3 regions of the Kitasatospora sp. NPDC056731 genome follow, and region 1 is predicted to be linked to each of the others. Evidence: riboswitches for the same ligand, from Rfam matches in the RefSeq annotation. Region 1 holds a riboswitch; each other region holds the start of a gene.
What was found. Region 1 has a riboswitch for cobalamin ahead of AB0R04_RS26350 (prenyltransferase/squalene oxidase repeat-containing protein). Riboswitches for the same ligand answer to the same signal wherever they lie in the genome.

Region 1 (4,623 bases):
CTGGCTGTTGCGTGATCCTGAACTCGGCTAAGAGGTAGGGGACTTGAGGAGAATTGCCCTGACCGGCAGGGGCGCCGGGACATGCGAGCGGCCCCGCGCACCGGAATCGGTGTGCGGGGCCGCTGTGGGGCATCGGGTGGTTCAGCAGTGGGGCAGGGCTGGGCACGTCGTGAAGCATCGCCGCGCCGTCCACGCTGGTACACGGTGTCCAGGGCGACCGGGACCTTCGGATCAGTTGCCGTAGCGGAGCGAGACGGTGTCGCCGAGGTGGACGGTGGTGGCCCGGGTGGCGGTGGTGGCGGTGGTGCCGTCCAGGCTGACCTTCCAGGTGGAGGAGCCGTTGTTGGCGGTGCCGTTGATCGCGGTGACGGCGCCGGTGCCGGAGGACGGGGTGACGGCGGTGACGCAGCCGGCGGGGGTCGCGGATGCGGCGGCGTCGAGGACGTCGCCGAGGGTCGCGGTGGTGCCGGTCGGGGTGAGGGTGACGGCGCAGACCTTGAGTGCGCCGGTGCCGTCGTCGATGACCAGCGGGAGCTTGGCGGCGGTGCCGGGGACGAAGGTGGTGGCGGCGGCCCAGGCGGGCTCGCCGGCGGTGGTCGGGGTCGGCGGGGTGGCGGTGAAGCCGGCGCCGGCGACGGCGCGCAGGCCGTCGACGGAGGCGTAGGGGGAGGGGGTGGTGTCGGCGGGCAGGTACTTGAAGCCGCCGCCGGGCTTGAACTGCTGGGCGATCAGGAAGTCGACGGGGCTCTTGCCGGTGCCGCTGGTGAAGTCGGCGCCCTGGGGGTTGATGCCGCAGGCGTTGAGGCCGGAGACGGCCCAGCCGTTGGAGTCGGTGTTGACGCCGAACATGGCGTTGAAGGCGCCGGAGGCGGTGAGCTTGCCCTTGAGGAAGTTCTTGGCGGCGACGATCGCCGGGTCGGTGGCGGGGACGCCCCCGGTGCAGAGCGAGGCCATGGCGGCGCCGGTCATGTCGATGTCGCTGCCCTGGGCGAGGGCGTTCGGGTCGCCTGCGGCCTTGCTGAAGTTCCAGCCGCCGTCGTTGTGCTGGTTGGCGCGCACCGCCGTGACGGAGGCGTCGAGCAGCGGCTGCGGGACGCGGGGGCTGCCGGCCTGGGTCTTGGCGCCCGCGAGGGCGAGGAGGCCGAAGACGGTGCCGTTGAAGTTGGCGGACGGGCCGTAGTAGCCGGGTTCGGCGGTCTGCCAGTAGGCGGCGAGGTCGGCGACGAGGTTGCGGCCCGGGCCGACCCGGGCGGGGTCGATGCCGGCGGCGTAGGCGTTGAGGATGCCGCGCTCGTAGTCCGTGACGACCGGCGAGGCGCTCGGCCAGCCGGGGGCGGCGAGTTGGCCGCGGTACACCAGTCGGGCGTTCTTGGTGGGGTCGCCGCCGGGGGTGACGTCCGCGGCGGCCGTGCCGGCGGCCGCGAGTGCGCTGAACGCCCACTCGTTGGAGAGCCCGCCGCCGGTGACGTAGCTGCCGTCGGCGGCCTGGAGCGACTTCAGGTAGGTGACGCCGGTGCTCTTCGAGGTGGCTATCTGGGTCGGGCTGGCCGTCGCGTGGGCGGGGACGGCGGAGAGCAGGAGTGCGCCGGCCGTCAGGGCGACGGTGACGGCGGAGGCGGCGCGGGCCGGGGTGGTTCGCGAGGGTGTGGTCCGCGAGGGGGCGAGGAGGGACACGGGACAGGCTCCTTGGGGTGGCGGGCGCCGACCCTGCCCCGGAGTTCCGGCGTCCGTTGGAGGGCGCGCGACTGCCGGAGCGGTCGCCGCCCGGATCGCGTGGGCCGGCTTTCGCCATGGTGCGTGGCCGGGCGGGCATTCGGGCTCAGGGCGGCACGATGGCCACCCCACACCGCTGCGCGTCAGCCCCGGATTCGCACCGGGTTCCCCCGCTCGGCCACCGCGGACGCTACCGCACGGCGCACCGGCGCACGAGGTGGTGTGATCGATATGACGACCCGTTGACTCCCGCTCGGCCGTCGTGGTCTGATGAACCGATTTTTTGCCCTCGGCATTCAGGGGAAGCCGGTCCAACTCCGGCGCTGACCCGCAACCGTGGACCCACCTGTGGTGGGTGAGCCGGAATGCCTGGACCGGGGGCCTGTTCACAGAGCACTTGCGTCGTCGCGGACTACGACGCGGTCCGGACGGTCCCTGCCCAGGAGACCGTCGGCTGCGCCGTTGCGTCCCCGCGTCGACCGACCAGGGAGTCGTCGTGAGGGTCAGCAGCAGTCGCACACGTCACAGGAACCGGGACCTCGCCTCCGTGGTGGTCGCCGGTGCTGTCGCGGTCGCCGCCTGCGGAAGCGTCCTGTTCGGGCGTCCCGGCACCGCGGCAGCCGACCCGATCGAGCAGTGCACGGCGACGACGGGCGCGATCGTCGCCGTCGACTTCACCCACTGGGGCGGCGGCGTCGTCCGGGGCTGCGACGCCCACCCCACGACCGGGATGAACCTGCTGCACGCCGCCGGCTTCATTACCGCCGGAACCGAGCACGACGGACCCGCCTTCATCTGCCGACTCGGAACCGGGACCTTCAACAGCGGCACCCAGTACCCGACGCCGGCCGAGGAACCCTGCGTCAACACCCCGCAGGCCACCGCGTACTGGTCGTACTGGATCGCCGAAGCCGGCCAACAGGCCTGGTCCTACAGCCGGTTCGGCGCCGGGACGCAGAAGCCCAAGCCCGGCGAGGTCGAGGCCTGGGTGTACGGCGGCACCGACATCGGCGGTACCAGCGGGGCACCGGGCTTCACCCCGGACTCCGTGAGAGCGAAGAGCGGTGGTTCGTCGGCTTCGCCGTCCGCCTCGCTGTCACCGTCGGCGAGCCCGACTCCGACCCCGACCGGGCCGACCCCGACCGGGCCGACCCCGACCGGGCCGACCTCGACCGGGCCGTCCGCCACCGGTGACCCGGCGGCCGCCGCGGCCTGGCTGGCCCGCCAACTCGTCGGCGGCGACCACATGGAGAACTGGGCCGTCGAGGGGCCGGACTACCCCCGGACCGCCCTCACCGCCATCGCCCTCGCCGCCGCCGGCAGCCAGGATCCGGCGCTGCGCAGGACGACCGCCTTCCTCGCCGCCCACACCGACGCCTTTCTGTACCCCGACGGACCGGCCGGCCAGCCAGATGCGAAGGCCGCCGCACTGCTGGCCCTCGTCGCCGAGAGCACCGGCAGCGATCCCCGGGCCTTCGGCGGCCGGGACCTGATCGCCGCGCTCACCGGCCACGTCTGCACGGCGGCGGGGGAGAACGGCAAGTGCACCGCCGCCGGGGACTTCCTCGGCGCGGCCTCGCCCTGGGTCCAGTCCCTCGGCGTCATCGCCCTCCAACGCGCCGGTGTCACGCCACCCGCCCCGGCGCTCGCCCGCTTCACGGCGCTCCAGTGCGCCGACGGCGGGGTGGCCGGATCGATGATCGTCGCCGGAGACCACTGCGAGTCCGACCCGCTCACCACCGGCCTTGCGGCCCTCGCCCTGCGCACGGCCCCCGGATACGAGACGGCGGCGAAGAAGGCTTCGGACCAGCTCGCGGCCGGACAGCAGGCCGACGGATCCCTGCTCCCGTACCTCGGCGCCCCCGGCGACACCATCAGCACCGCGAGCGCGGCCCAGGCGTTCAAGGCCACCGGACAGGACACCCGCCGGGCCGCCGCCACGGCCTGGCTCGCCGCCCGGCAGGGCGCGGACGGCGGCTTCGGCCCCGACGCGTCGACCACCGATCCGGACCCGGCGGCCACCGAGCAGGCGATCCTGGCCCTGACCGGCACCGACCTCACCAGCGTTCGGCACAACCCGGACGCCGGCATGCCGCCGACCACGCCCGCCACCACTCCGCCGACGACGCCCGCCAGCACGCCGCCTGCCGGAAGAACCCCCGACGCCGCCAAGGGCAGCGCCTACCTCACCGACCCGTCCCGCCTGATCAACGGCCGCTACTACGAGGGCTTCCCGGCCTTCGCCGACTTCGGCCTCACCATCGACGGCGCCTACGCCCTCGCGGCCACCGGCACCGACGACGCCACGCTGCGCAGGATCGTCGACTTCCTGGACCAGCCGGGCAAGGACGCCGGCGAGCGCACCGTCAACGACTGGACCGGCATCGGCACCGAGTACGCGGGCGGCGGCTCGATCGGAAAGGAGGCGCTGCTCGCCGAGGCGGTCGGCCGCAACCCGCGCGCCTTCGGCGGCCACGACCTGATCGCCGCCCTGGCCGCCCTCGTGTGCACCAAGGCCGACCAGAGCACCGGCTGCGCGGCGTCCGGCAACTACACCTACGCCACCTCGGTGTTCTCCCAGGCGCTCGGCATCATGGCCCAGCTCCGGGCCGGGGGCTCGACGAACGCCGCTCCCGCAATCGCCTACCTGAAGGGCCTCCAGCACCAGGACGGCTCCTGGCCGAGCCTGATCCCCGCCACCGGTGACTCCGACGTGGACAGCACGGCGATGGCCGTCATGGCCCTCGCCCTCGTGCCGGGGGACGAGGCCGCGCGGGCCGTCGACCAGGGCCTCGGCTGGCTCGCCGCGCGGCAGTTGCCCGACGGCGGCTTCCCGGGAGCGGCCGGCGACTCGACCAACTCGGCCGCGCTCGCCATCCAGGGCATGACGCTGCGCCAGTCCACGTACGG
Region 2 (4,623 bases), on a different contig from region 1:
TTGGCCAGGTCGGTGTAGAGCGCGTCCAGCGGGGACATCACGCCGCGCTCGGTGCCCTTGCCGCTGCGGCAGGACTCGCTGAGCACGTACGAGGGGATGCCGAGGTCCCCCAGCGCCTGCGGGGTGAAGCCGCGGCCCTCGTCGAAGCCGTAGTGCCAGCCGGCGAAGACCAGGTCGGCCTTGGCGCCCAGCACGATCTCCTTGGTGATCTCCTTCTTGGAGAGCCACGCGGTCTGCTGGTAGCCGTCCTTCCAGGCGACCTGGTCGACCCGGCCCTTGTCGTCGGGCATCACGTAGCCGGCCATCCGGTCGGCCAGGCCGAGGGCGAGCATCAGCTCGGTGATGCCGACGTCGTTGGTCACCGTCCGGGCGGGCTTCTGCGGGAAGGTGAGCTTGGTGCCGCAGTTCTCCACGGTCACCGGGTAGTGGGCGGAGGCGGCGGTGGCGTCGCCGCTCGGGGCGATCTCGGCGCCGCAGGCGGTGAGCCCGAGGGTGAGCAGGGCGGTGATGGCAACGGCCTTGGTGCGCACGGGGGTTCCTTCGGGGGGTGGGTCAGATCCGGTCGAAGAGCAGTTGGACGGCGCCGGTCACCGGGTGCCGGACGGGGGTGGCCCGGACGCCGAACACCTCGGCCAGCAGGGCGGGTCGGAGCACCTCGGCGGGCGGCCCCGAGGCGACGATCCGGCCGGCCCGCAGCACGTACAGCAGGTCGCAGTGGCCGGCCGCCAGGTTGAGGTCGTGCAGCGCGGTGAGCACCGTCGGGCCGGCTTCCCGGACCAGCGCCAGGACGTCCAACTGGTGGGCGATGTCCAGGTGGTTGGTGGGCTCGTCCAGCACCAGCAGCCGGGGCTCCTGGACCAGCGCGCGGGCGATCAGCACCCGCTGCTTCTCGCCGCCGGACAGGCTCAGGAAGCCCCGCCCGGCCAACTGCTCGACGCCGACCTTGCGCAGCGCCTCGGTGCAGCGGGAGTGGTCGTCCGCGCCCGGGCCGCCCAGGCCGCGCCGGTGCGGCAGCCGGCCCATGGCGACCACCTCGGCCACCGTGAAGTCGAACTCGGCGGAGTGCTCCTGGGGGAGCGCGGCCACCCGCCGGGCGGCCTCGCGCGCGGTCAGCGCGTGCAGGTCCGTGCCGTCCAGCAGGACGGCCCCGGCGGCCGGCCGCAGCGCCCGGTAGACGCAGCGCAGCAGCGTCGACTTGCCGCTGCCGTTCGGTCCGATCAGTCCGACCACCTGCCCGGCGGCGGCGTCCAGGGCGACGTCGTGGACCAGCCGGGCGCCGGCCAGCTCGACCGAGACGGAGTCCAGGGCGAGATCCATCAGCGGCCTCCGAAGGAATAGCCGCGACGGCGCATCAGCAGCAGGAAACAGGGCACCCCGAGCACCGCGGTGACCACCCCGACGGGCAGTTCGGCGGGCGCCAGCAGGGTGCGCGAGACGATGTCCACCCAGACCAGCAGCAGCGCCCCGGCGAGCGGCGCGACCAGCAGCACCCGGCGGTGCCCGGCGCCGACCAGCATCCGGGCCAGGTGCGGCACCATCAGCCCGACGAAGCCGATCGCCCCGCTGACGGCCACCACCGTGCCGGTGACGGCGGCGGTCACCACGAACAGCTCGCGGCGCAGCCGGTCCGGGTCCACGCCCAGCGAGGCAGCCGTCTCGTCGCCCATCGCGAGCGCGTCCAGCCGGCCGGCGGCGCAGGCCAGGTACGCCAGGCCGGCCAGCACGGTGGCGGCGGCGATCGGCACCGAGCCCCAGGTGGCGCCGCCGAGGCTGCCGAGCAGCCACATCATGGCGTCCCGGGCGGCCTCGCCGCGGGCGGCCGCGAAGACCATCAGCGCGGTGACGGCGGAGAAGCCGTAGGAGAGCGCGGTGCCGGTGAGCACCAGCCGCAGCGGGGTGAGCCCGTAGGCCGTCCGCGCCGCGAGGTAGACCAGCACCATGGCGACCAGCGCGGAGCCGAACGCGGAGGCCGAGATCGCCCACACCCCGAGCGAGGCGAAGGCGCCGAGCAGCAGTACCGCGTTGGCGCCGACGGCCGCGCCGGAGGAGATGCCGAGCACGAACGGGTCGGCCAGCGCGTTGCGCACCAGGGCCTGGACGGCGACCCCGGTGGCGGCCAGCCCGGCGCCGACCACGGCGGCCAGCACGGCGCGCGGCAGCCGGATCTCCCAGACGATCGCGTAGGCGGCGGCCTCCTCCGCCTCCAGCCGTCCGCCCGTCAGCCCGGCGGCCAGCAGCCGCAGGACGCGGGGCAGGCCGATCCCGGAGGCGCCCAGCGCCACGCCGCAGAGCAGCGAGAGCAGCAGGGCGGCGGCCAGGCCGACGGCGAGCGGGAGGGCGGGTATTCGGCGGTCGGGCGGGCTCGTTGCGCCACTGCCCGCGACTGCGGTGCTGCTCACGGTGCGCCTTGCCTCGGGCCGCGGGTGCGCGGGGGCGGCACCGGTCGGGCGCGGGCCCGGGCGCCATCCCCTCGCAGTCCACGGCGAGTTGTCGGGAGTTCAGCGGCCGGGGGCGATCGGGCTGGCGCGGCCCCGGGGGCCGTGCTCACCGTTGCGGGTCAGCGCCGGATTCACACCGGACTTCCCCCTCGGACGCCCTGGCAGCATAACAGCCACTCAGGCTAGGCAACCCTTACCGGGCTCGGATGGGGCGTGAACGCACGACCGCCCCCGTCCGGGCTCGCGGACGGGGGCGGTCGGGTGGCGACGCGTCAGGCTCAGGCCTGCTTGGTCTCCCAGAAGATCTTGTCGACCTCGGCGATCAGGTCCAGCAGGGCCTGGCCGGTGGCGGGGTCGGTGGACGCCTTGGCGGCCGAGGCGGCCTTCAGGGTGTCGTTGATCAGCTGGTGCAGCTGCGGGTACTTCTCGAAGTGCGGGGCCTTGAAGTAGTCGCTCCACAGCACCGAGATGTGGTGCTTGACGGCCTCGGCACGCTGCTCCTTGATGATCAGGGCGCGGGTGCGGAAAGCCGGGTCCTCGTTGGCCTGGTACTTCTCCTGGGTGCCCTTGACCGACTCGGCCTCGATCCGGGCCTGCGCCGGGTCGTACACGCCGCAGGGCAGGTCACAGTGGGCGTGGGCGGTGGCGCGCGGTGCAAACAGACGAGAGAACATGGGAGTCCTTCCTTAGATCGTCTTCCCGCGCCCGAGATTACCCTTCCGCCCCCGGGGTTTCGCGATCGGGCGGTGGGCCTAGGGCAAAAGGCGGACCCGGAACCGGGGTAATCCGGACATCGAACGGATCGAACGGGGTGACGGTCCGTACGGCAGACTGGGACCGGTCGGTCCGGGAGGAGGAGTCGTGGCGCGGAGCACGGAACCAGCGGGCACGGAACCGGCGGGCACGGAACCCCGGGGGCGGGGCCGGGGCGGCGGCGCGGTGCCGTTCGGGCTGGTCGACGTGGCGGGCCCGTCGATGGTCCCGACCCTGCGCGAGGGCGACCAGTTGCTGGTGCGCTACGGCGCGCCGATCCGGCCCGGCGCGGTGGTGCTCTTCCGGCACCCCTTCCAGCAGGACCTGCTGGTGGTGAAGCGGGCCGCCGAGCGGCGTCCGAGGGGCTGGTGGCTGCTGTCCGACAACCGGCCGGTGGACAGCGACAGCCGCAGCTACGGCCCGGTCCCGGACGAACTGGTGCTCGGCCGGGTGCTGCTGCGGCTGCGCCCGCGCCCGGCCTGGCTGGCGCCGGGGCGGCGGCTGGAGCGGCTGCTGCTGAGCACCCGGCTGGCCCGGGTGCCGGGCCTGGCCCGCCGCCTGGGCGTCTGGGCGGAGCAGCTCTGACCCCCTGGGCCCTGCTCTGTCTGCCAGGCCCGGCCTAGCCGGCGGCGCCGAGTGCCGCGGCCTCGGCCTCCTGGCGCTTGCGGGCCCGGTACGCGGCGACGTTGGCGCGGGTCGCGCAGCGGTCCGAGCAGTAGCGGCGGGAGCGGTTGGTCGAGGTGTCCAGGTAGGCGTTGCGGCAGGGCGCGGCCTGGCAGATGCCGAGCCGGTCGGCGCCCAGTTCGGTCAGGTGGACGGCCAGGCCCATGCAGGCGACCGCGCTGAAGTGCGCGGTGGCGGTCGGCGAGTTGTCGGCCAGGTGAAGGTGCCAGCGCGGCCGGCCGGCGTCGTCCAGGTAGTCGTGCCCGGAGACCAGCGGGCTGACCGGGTACTCCATTAGCAGGCTGTTCAGCAGGTCGACGCCCCGGATCTCGTCGCCCTCGGCGGCGGCCTCGAAGACCCCGCGCAGCCTGGTCCGCACCGCCCGCAGCCGGGGCAGGTCGGACTCGTCGGCCTGTGCGGCGGCCCGCGAGGAGTCGGAGAACAGGCCGCGCACCGCGTCCACGGACGTCAGCGTGTCGGTGCCGCGTTCGGGCTCCTCGGTGTTCACCAGCCGAACGGCGAGATCGGCGTACGAGGCGAGCTCCACGGAGGTCCTTCCAAAAGGTCGGTAACGGGCTGATTGCGTCCAGCCTATTACCTGGGTGGGGAAAACGTCGGCGCCCGGCAGGAGCAGCCTGCCGGGCGCCGGTCGGTACGGTTCTACAGCACCTTGGAGAGGAAGGCGCGGGTGCGCTCGTGCCGGGGGTCGGTGAGCACCTCGCGGGGGTTGCCGGACTCGACCACCACACCGCCGTCCATGAACACCAGC
Region 3 (4,623 bases), on a different contig from region 1:
GGTAGGTGATCCGCCACAGCGCCTGGTAGTCGGCCGGCTTCTGGCCCGACCACCAGAACCTGCGGGCACAGTCCTGCACGTTCATCTCGTGGTACGGGCGCAGCAGCACCGGCACGTCGTGGGCGGCCAGGTACTCCAGGTGGTCGGCCAGGTAGGACAGGTCGGTCATCAGCGCGCGGTACTCGGGGGTGTCGTGCGCACTGTCGACGACCCGGCCGAACCAGCCCTTGTCCTTGGCGGCCGGGGAGTTCGAACAGAGCACCTGCTCGAAGGACTTGACGTCCGAACCGGGGTAGGGCTGGTGGAAGGACATGCCGACGATCCCGGCCGGCCCCCCGCCGTTGTCGGGCAGTTCGGTGGTGGTGCCGTCGCAGTTGTGCTGGACGCCGGCCGTGCCGTAGCTGCCGTCGTCGGCGCGCGGGTGGCCGGACCAGACGGCGGAGAGCAGGTCGACGGCGTCGTCGGTGTACTGCCAGCCGGCCCGGCAGGTGGGCCACCGGCCGGCCGAGTAGGAGCGCGGGTCGCCGACGCCCCAGCCGGTCTGGCCGTAGCCGGGGCCGAGGTCGGTCTCGACGAAGCCGGGCAGCTTGCCGGTGAGGTCGGCGGCCTTCTTGTAGTAGTAGCCGACCTGCTTGGTGCCGCGGTAGTCGCCGTACTCGGGGTTGTTGCGCTCGTTGTGCGCCTCGACGTGCTGGCCGATCACCGTCCCGCCGCTCTGCCCGGTGCGGGCCTGCCCCTCCAGGTCGGCGAGCAGCTGCTGGACGGCCCGGGCGTTCGGCGAGGCCTGCGGGTCCCGGGCGAGCAGGTCCCGGCCGACCTCCGGCGGCAGGGTGCGGCCGGAGAAACCGACCGCCACCGGGACGCGGGCGGGCTGTTCGCCGTCGGCCCGGCCGTCGCGCTGCAACAGCGCCACGGCGCCCGCGGCCACCACGACCCCGGCCGCGGCCAGGACGGCGGGCTTGCCGCGCAGGGCTCTGGGCAGGGCCACGGACCGCTCCTCCGGTTGCTCGCCGGCACCGGCCCAGGCGGACACAACCGGAACACTCGTACGAATGACTGCCCCGAGAGCCTGCCACACTCCCCCGGCCCCGGCGAGCGAACCCGCCGGGGCCGGGGTGTCACGGCGGATCAGCCGGCCGCGGCGGCCCCCGGCGCACCCGGCGCGGCCGCGGATGCGGCCTTGGCGCGCTGGAGCAGCTGGCCCTTCACGTGCTCACCGAAACCGGCGGCCGCCGCGGTGGCGGCGGCGTCGGCGGTGTCGCCGCCCTTCGCCGAGCCCTCGACCGTGAAGTAGGCGTACCGGCCCAGGGTGTTGTGCGTGTTGGTGCAGCCCGGCGTGGCGCAGAAGGCCGGCGCGCCCGGCGCGACGGCGCCCTTGAGGTGGCCGGTGTAGCTCTTCATCGAGGTCTCGGCCTGGATCTTGTGGTCGAAGACCGCGACGCCGACGGTCACCGCGCTGTCGCCGGAGACGTAGGTCGCCCGGAGCACCTTCTGGCAGCCCTGGTCACCGAGGACCTTGCCGAGCCCGCCGGTCGTCGAGTTCCCGTCCCAGCAGGGCGAGTCCAGCGAGACGAAGGTCCGGTTCCAGGTGGCGCCGTTGACCGTCACCTGGAGCGCGGAGAACAGCGCCCCCGCGTCCTGCGGCGCCGGGTCGGTGGCGGCCTCCCAGATCGGCTTCGACGGGTCGTCCGGCGCGCCGCCCGGGGTGCCGGCGGCACTTGGCGCGGTGCTCTGGGCGGCACTCGGTGCGGCACTCTGCGCGACAGAGGACGGCCGGTTGGAGGCCGAGGCGGTCGGCCCGGCGGGCGGCTTGTCGCCGTCGCCCTTCGTCAGCAGCACCGTCCCTCCCGCGACCAGGCCGCCGACCAGGACGACCGCGACCGCCACGCCGAGGGCCCGCAGCCGGCGGCGGCGCTTGTCGTCCGCCGCGTTGCGGTCCGCCAGCGCCTGCCAGTTCGGCTCGGCGCGCTGCGGCGCCTGGGGCTGCGGGTACGGCTGGGGGTGCGCCTGGGGGTTCGGCTGCCACTGCGGCGGCAGCTGCTGGCCCGGCTGCGGCAGCGGAGGCTGCCCCGGCGGGCCGGGCTGCGGAGGCGGCACCGGAGGCCCGTACGAGGCCGGCGGCGGCCCGAAGCCCCCGCTCGGCGGCAACACCGGACCGGGCACCACCGGCGGCTGCTGACCGTACGCGTCCCCCGGCCCGGTGGGAGGCGTTCCCTGCGGACCCTGCCCGGGTGCGCCAGTTCCGTCGCTCACGCGCCCCCTCGCTTCGCTCGATGATCGCTTCGCGAAACGCGCCCCTCGGCGCTTCGCTCGCTCATGCGCCCAGATCGTAGGGCATGCCCCCGCCAGCCGGTCCGCCCGGTGACCGTTCCGTATCGAAACCAGGACGCCGGAGCCCGGAATCAGCGCGCCGGGAGCCCGGAACCAGGGCCCCGGGAGCCCGGATCCGAGGCGCCCCAAGGCCACGACCCGCCCCCTCCCAGCACCCCCGGTTATCGCTCCGACACACCGCGCCGTACTACATGTGGGGTCGCATCAGAGAGACACCACAAGATGTATGCTCAATCCTGCTGTCGATGCAGGGGAACCCGGTGCGAATCCGGGACTGCCCCGCAGCGGTGAGCGGGCGGCTCCAGCAGCCGCCCCGCGAGTCCGAGTACCTGCCGACGGTGTGCGCACGGGCCCTCCCGCAGAGGCCGCGCCAGCACGAGAACTACCTTCCGGGCCTCGCGGGCGGGCCGGGGACGCCACTGTCGCGCGACGCTTTCTGCGTACGTGCCGTGCTCCCCTGCCCCGAACGGCCCGGTACCCCCCGATCACCGCCGCCGATCGCCGCCAGGAGAGAGCGCCTTGACCACCGCTGCCTCAGCCACCCTGCCCGCCCAGGGCACCGGCCCCGCCCCCACCGACCCGACGGTCTCCGACCCCGGCGGCGCGCTCCTTCGGCTGCTCACCGACCGCAGCGTCGATCTCCCCCAGGTGGACCCCGGCCATGTCGCCGCCGCCGCGCTGCGCGGCCGCCACGCCGGCTCGGACTTCGCCGAGCTGCGCGGGCTGGCCGTGGACGCCGCCGCGTCGATGATCGCCGAGGACCCCCAGTACTCGAAGCTGGCCGCCCGGCTGCTCGCCCTGGAGATCGTCGACGAGGCGAACAGCCAGGGCTCGCGCTCCTTCGCCGCCTCGATCGCCGTCGGCCACGACGAGGGCCTGATCGGCGACACCACCGCCGCCTTCGTCGCCAAGCACGCCGCCACCCTGGACGCGCTGATCGACGTACACGGCGACGACCGCTTCGAGTACTTCGGCCTGCGCACCGTGCAGTCCCGCTACCTGCTGCGCCACCCGATCACCCGCAAGGTCATCGAGACCCCGCAGCACTTCCTGCTCCGCGTCGCCTGCGGCCTGGCGGTCGGCGACAGCGAGCAGTCCGTGCGCGAGGTCGCCGAGCTGTACGGCCTGATGAGCCGGCTGGAGTACCTGACCTCCTCGCCGACCCTGTTCAACTCCGGCACCCGGCACCCGCAGATGTCGAGCTGCTACCTGCTCGACTCCCCGCTGGACAACCTGGACTCGATCTACAACCGCTACGCGCAGATCGCCCGGCTGTCCAAGCACGCCGGCGGCATCGGCCTGTCCTACTCGCGCATCCGCTCGCGCGGCAGCCTGATCCGCGGCACCAACGGCAAGTCCAACGGCATCGTCCCGTTCCTGCGCACCCTCGACTCCTCGGTCGCCGCCGTCAACCAGGGCGGCCGCCGCAAGGGCGCGGCCTGCGTCTACCTGGAGACCTGGCACGCCGACATCGAGGAGTTCCTGGAGCTCCGCGACAACACCGGCGAAGAGGCGCGGCGCACCCACAACCTCAACCTGGCGCACTGGATCCCGGACGAGTTCATGCGCCGGGTCAACGCCAACGAGGACTGGTCGCTGTTCTCCCCCGCCGACGTGCCCGAGCTCGTCGACCTGTGGGGCTCCGACTTCGACGAGGCCTACCGCAAGGCCGAGCTGGCCGGCAAGGCCGTGCGCACCATCCCCGCGCAGACCCTGTACGCCCGGATGATGCGCACCCTGGCGCAGACCGGCAACGGCTGGATGACCTTCAAGGACGCCTCCAACCGCGCCGCCAACCAGACCGCGCTGCCCGGCCGCACGGTGCACTCCTCGAACCTGTGCACCGAGATCCTGGAGGTCACGGACGACTCCGAGACCGCCGTCTGCAACCTCGGCTCGGTCAACCTCGGCGCCCACGTCACCCCCGGAGCCTCCGTCGACGACCTGCTCGGCGCCATGGACTGGGAGCGCCTCGACGCCACCGTCCGCACCGCCGTGACGTTCCTCGACCGCGTGGTGGACATCAACTTCTACCCGACCACCGAGGCCGGCACCTCCAACTCCCGCTGGCGCCCGGTCGGCCTCGGCGTGATGGGCCTCCAGGACGTCTTCTTCAAGCTGCGGATCGACTTCGACTCCGCCGAGGCCGCGCGGCTGTCCACCCTCATCGCCGAGCGCATCATGCTCACCGCGTACGAGCGCTCCGCCGACCTGGCCGAGCAGCTGGGCCGCCACGAGGCCTACGGCGAGACCCGCGCCGCCCGCGGCGAACTGCACATCGACCACTTCCCG

Region 2: another riboswitch for cobalamin. It lies ahead of AB0R04_RS16845 (iron ABC transporter permease); the one in region 1 lies ahead of AB0R04_RS26350 (prenyltransferase/squalene oxidase repeat-containing protein).
Region 3: another riboswitch for cobalamin. It lies ahead of AB0R04_RS32135 (ribonucleoside-diphosphate reductase subunit alpha); the one in region 1 lies ahead of AB0R04_RS26350 (prenyltransferase/squalene oxidase repeat-containing protein).

Annotation. Positions count from the first base shown of each region.
Region 1 is NZ_JBFBNR010000028.1:83,552-88,174, reverse strand. Features, by position in the region: gene AB0R04_RS26355 (hypothetical protein) at 232-1,596, opposite strand; cobalamin riboswitch at 1,808-1,884, opposite strand; cobalamin riboswitch at 1,978-2,105, shown strand; gene AB0R04_RS26350 (prenyltransferase/squalene oxidase repeat-containing protein) at 2,210-4,623, shown strand, end outside.
Region 2 is NZ_JBFBNR010000014.1:14,041-18,663, forward strand. Features, by position in the region: gene AB0R04_RS16835 (ABC transporter substrate-binding protein) at 1-530, opposite strand, end outside; gene AB0R04_RS16840 (ABC transporter ATP-binding protein) at 553-1,317, opposite strand; gene AB0R04_RS16845 (iron ABC transporter permease) at 1,317-2,345, opposite strand; cobalamin riboswitch at 2,489-2,628, opposite strand; gene sodN (superoxide dismutase, Ni) at 2,717-3,112, opposite strand; gene sodX (nickel-type superoxide dismutase maturation protease) at 3,414-3,776, shown strand; gene AB0R04_RS16860 (CGNR zinc finger domain-containing protein) at 3,811-4,401, opposite strand; gene AB0R04_RS16865 (amino acid ABC transporter ATP-binding protein) at 4,515-4,623, opposite strand, start outside.
Region 3 is NZ_JBFBNR010000046.1:14,351-18,973, forward strand. Features, by position in the region: gene AB0R04_RS32125 (glycosyl hydrolase) at 1-988, opposite strand, end outside; gene AB0R04_RS32130 (hypothetical protein) at 1,129-2,097, opposite strand; cobalamin riboswitch at 2,541-2,683, shown strand; gene AB0R04_RS32135 (ribonucleoside-diphosphate reductase subunit alpha) at 2,875-4,623, shown strand, end outside.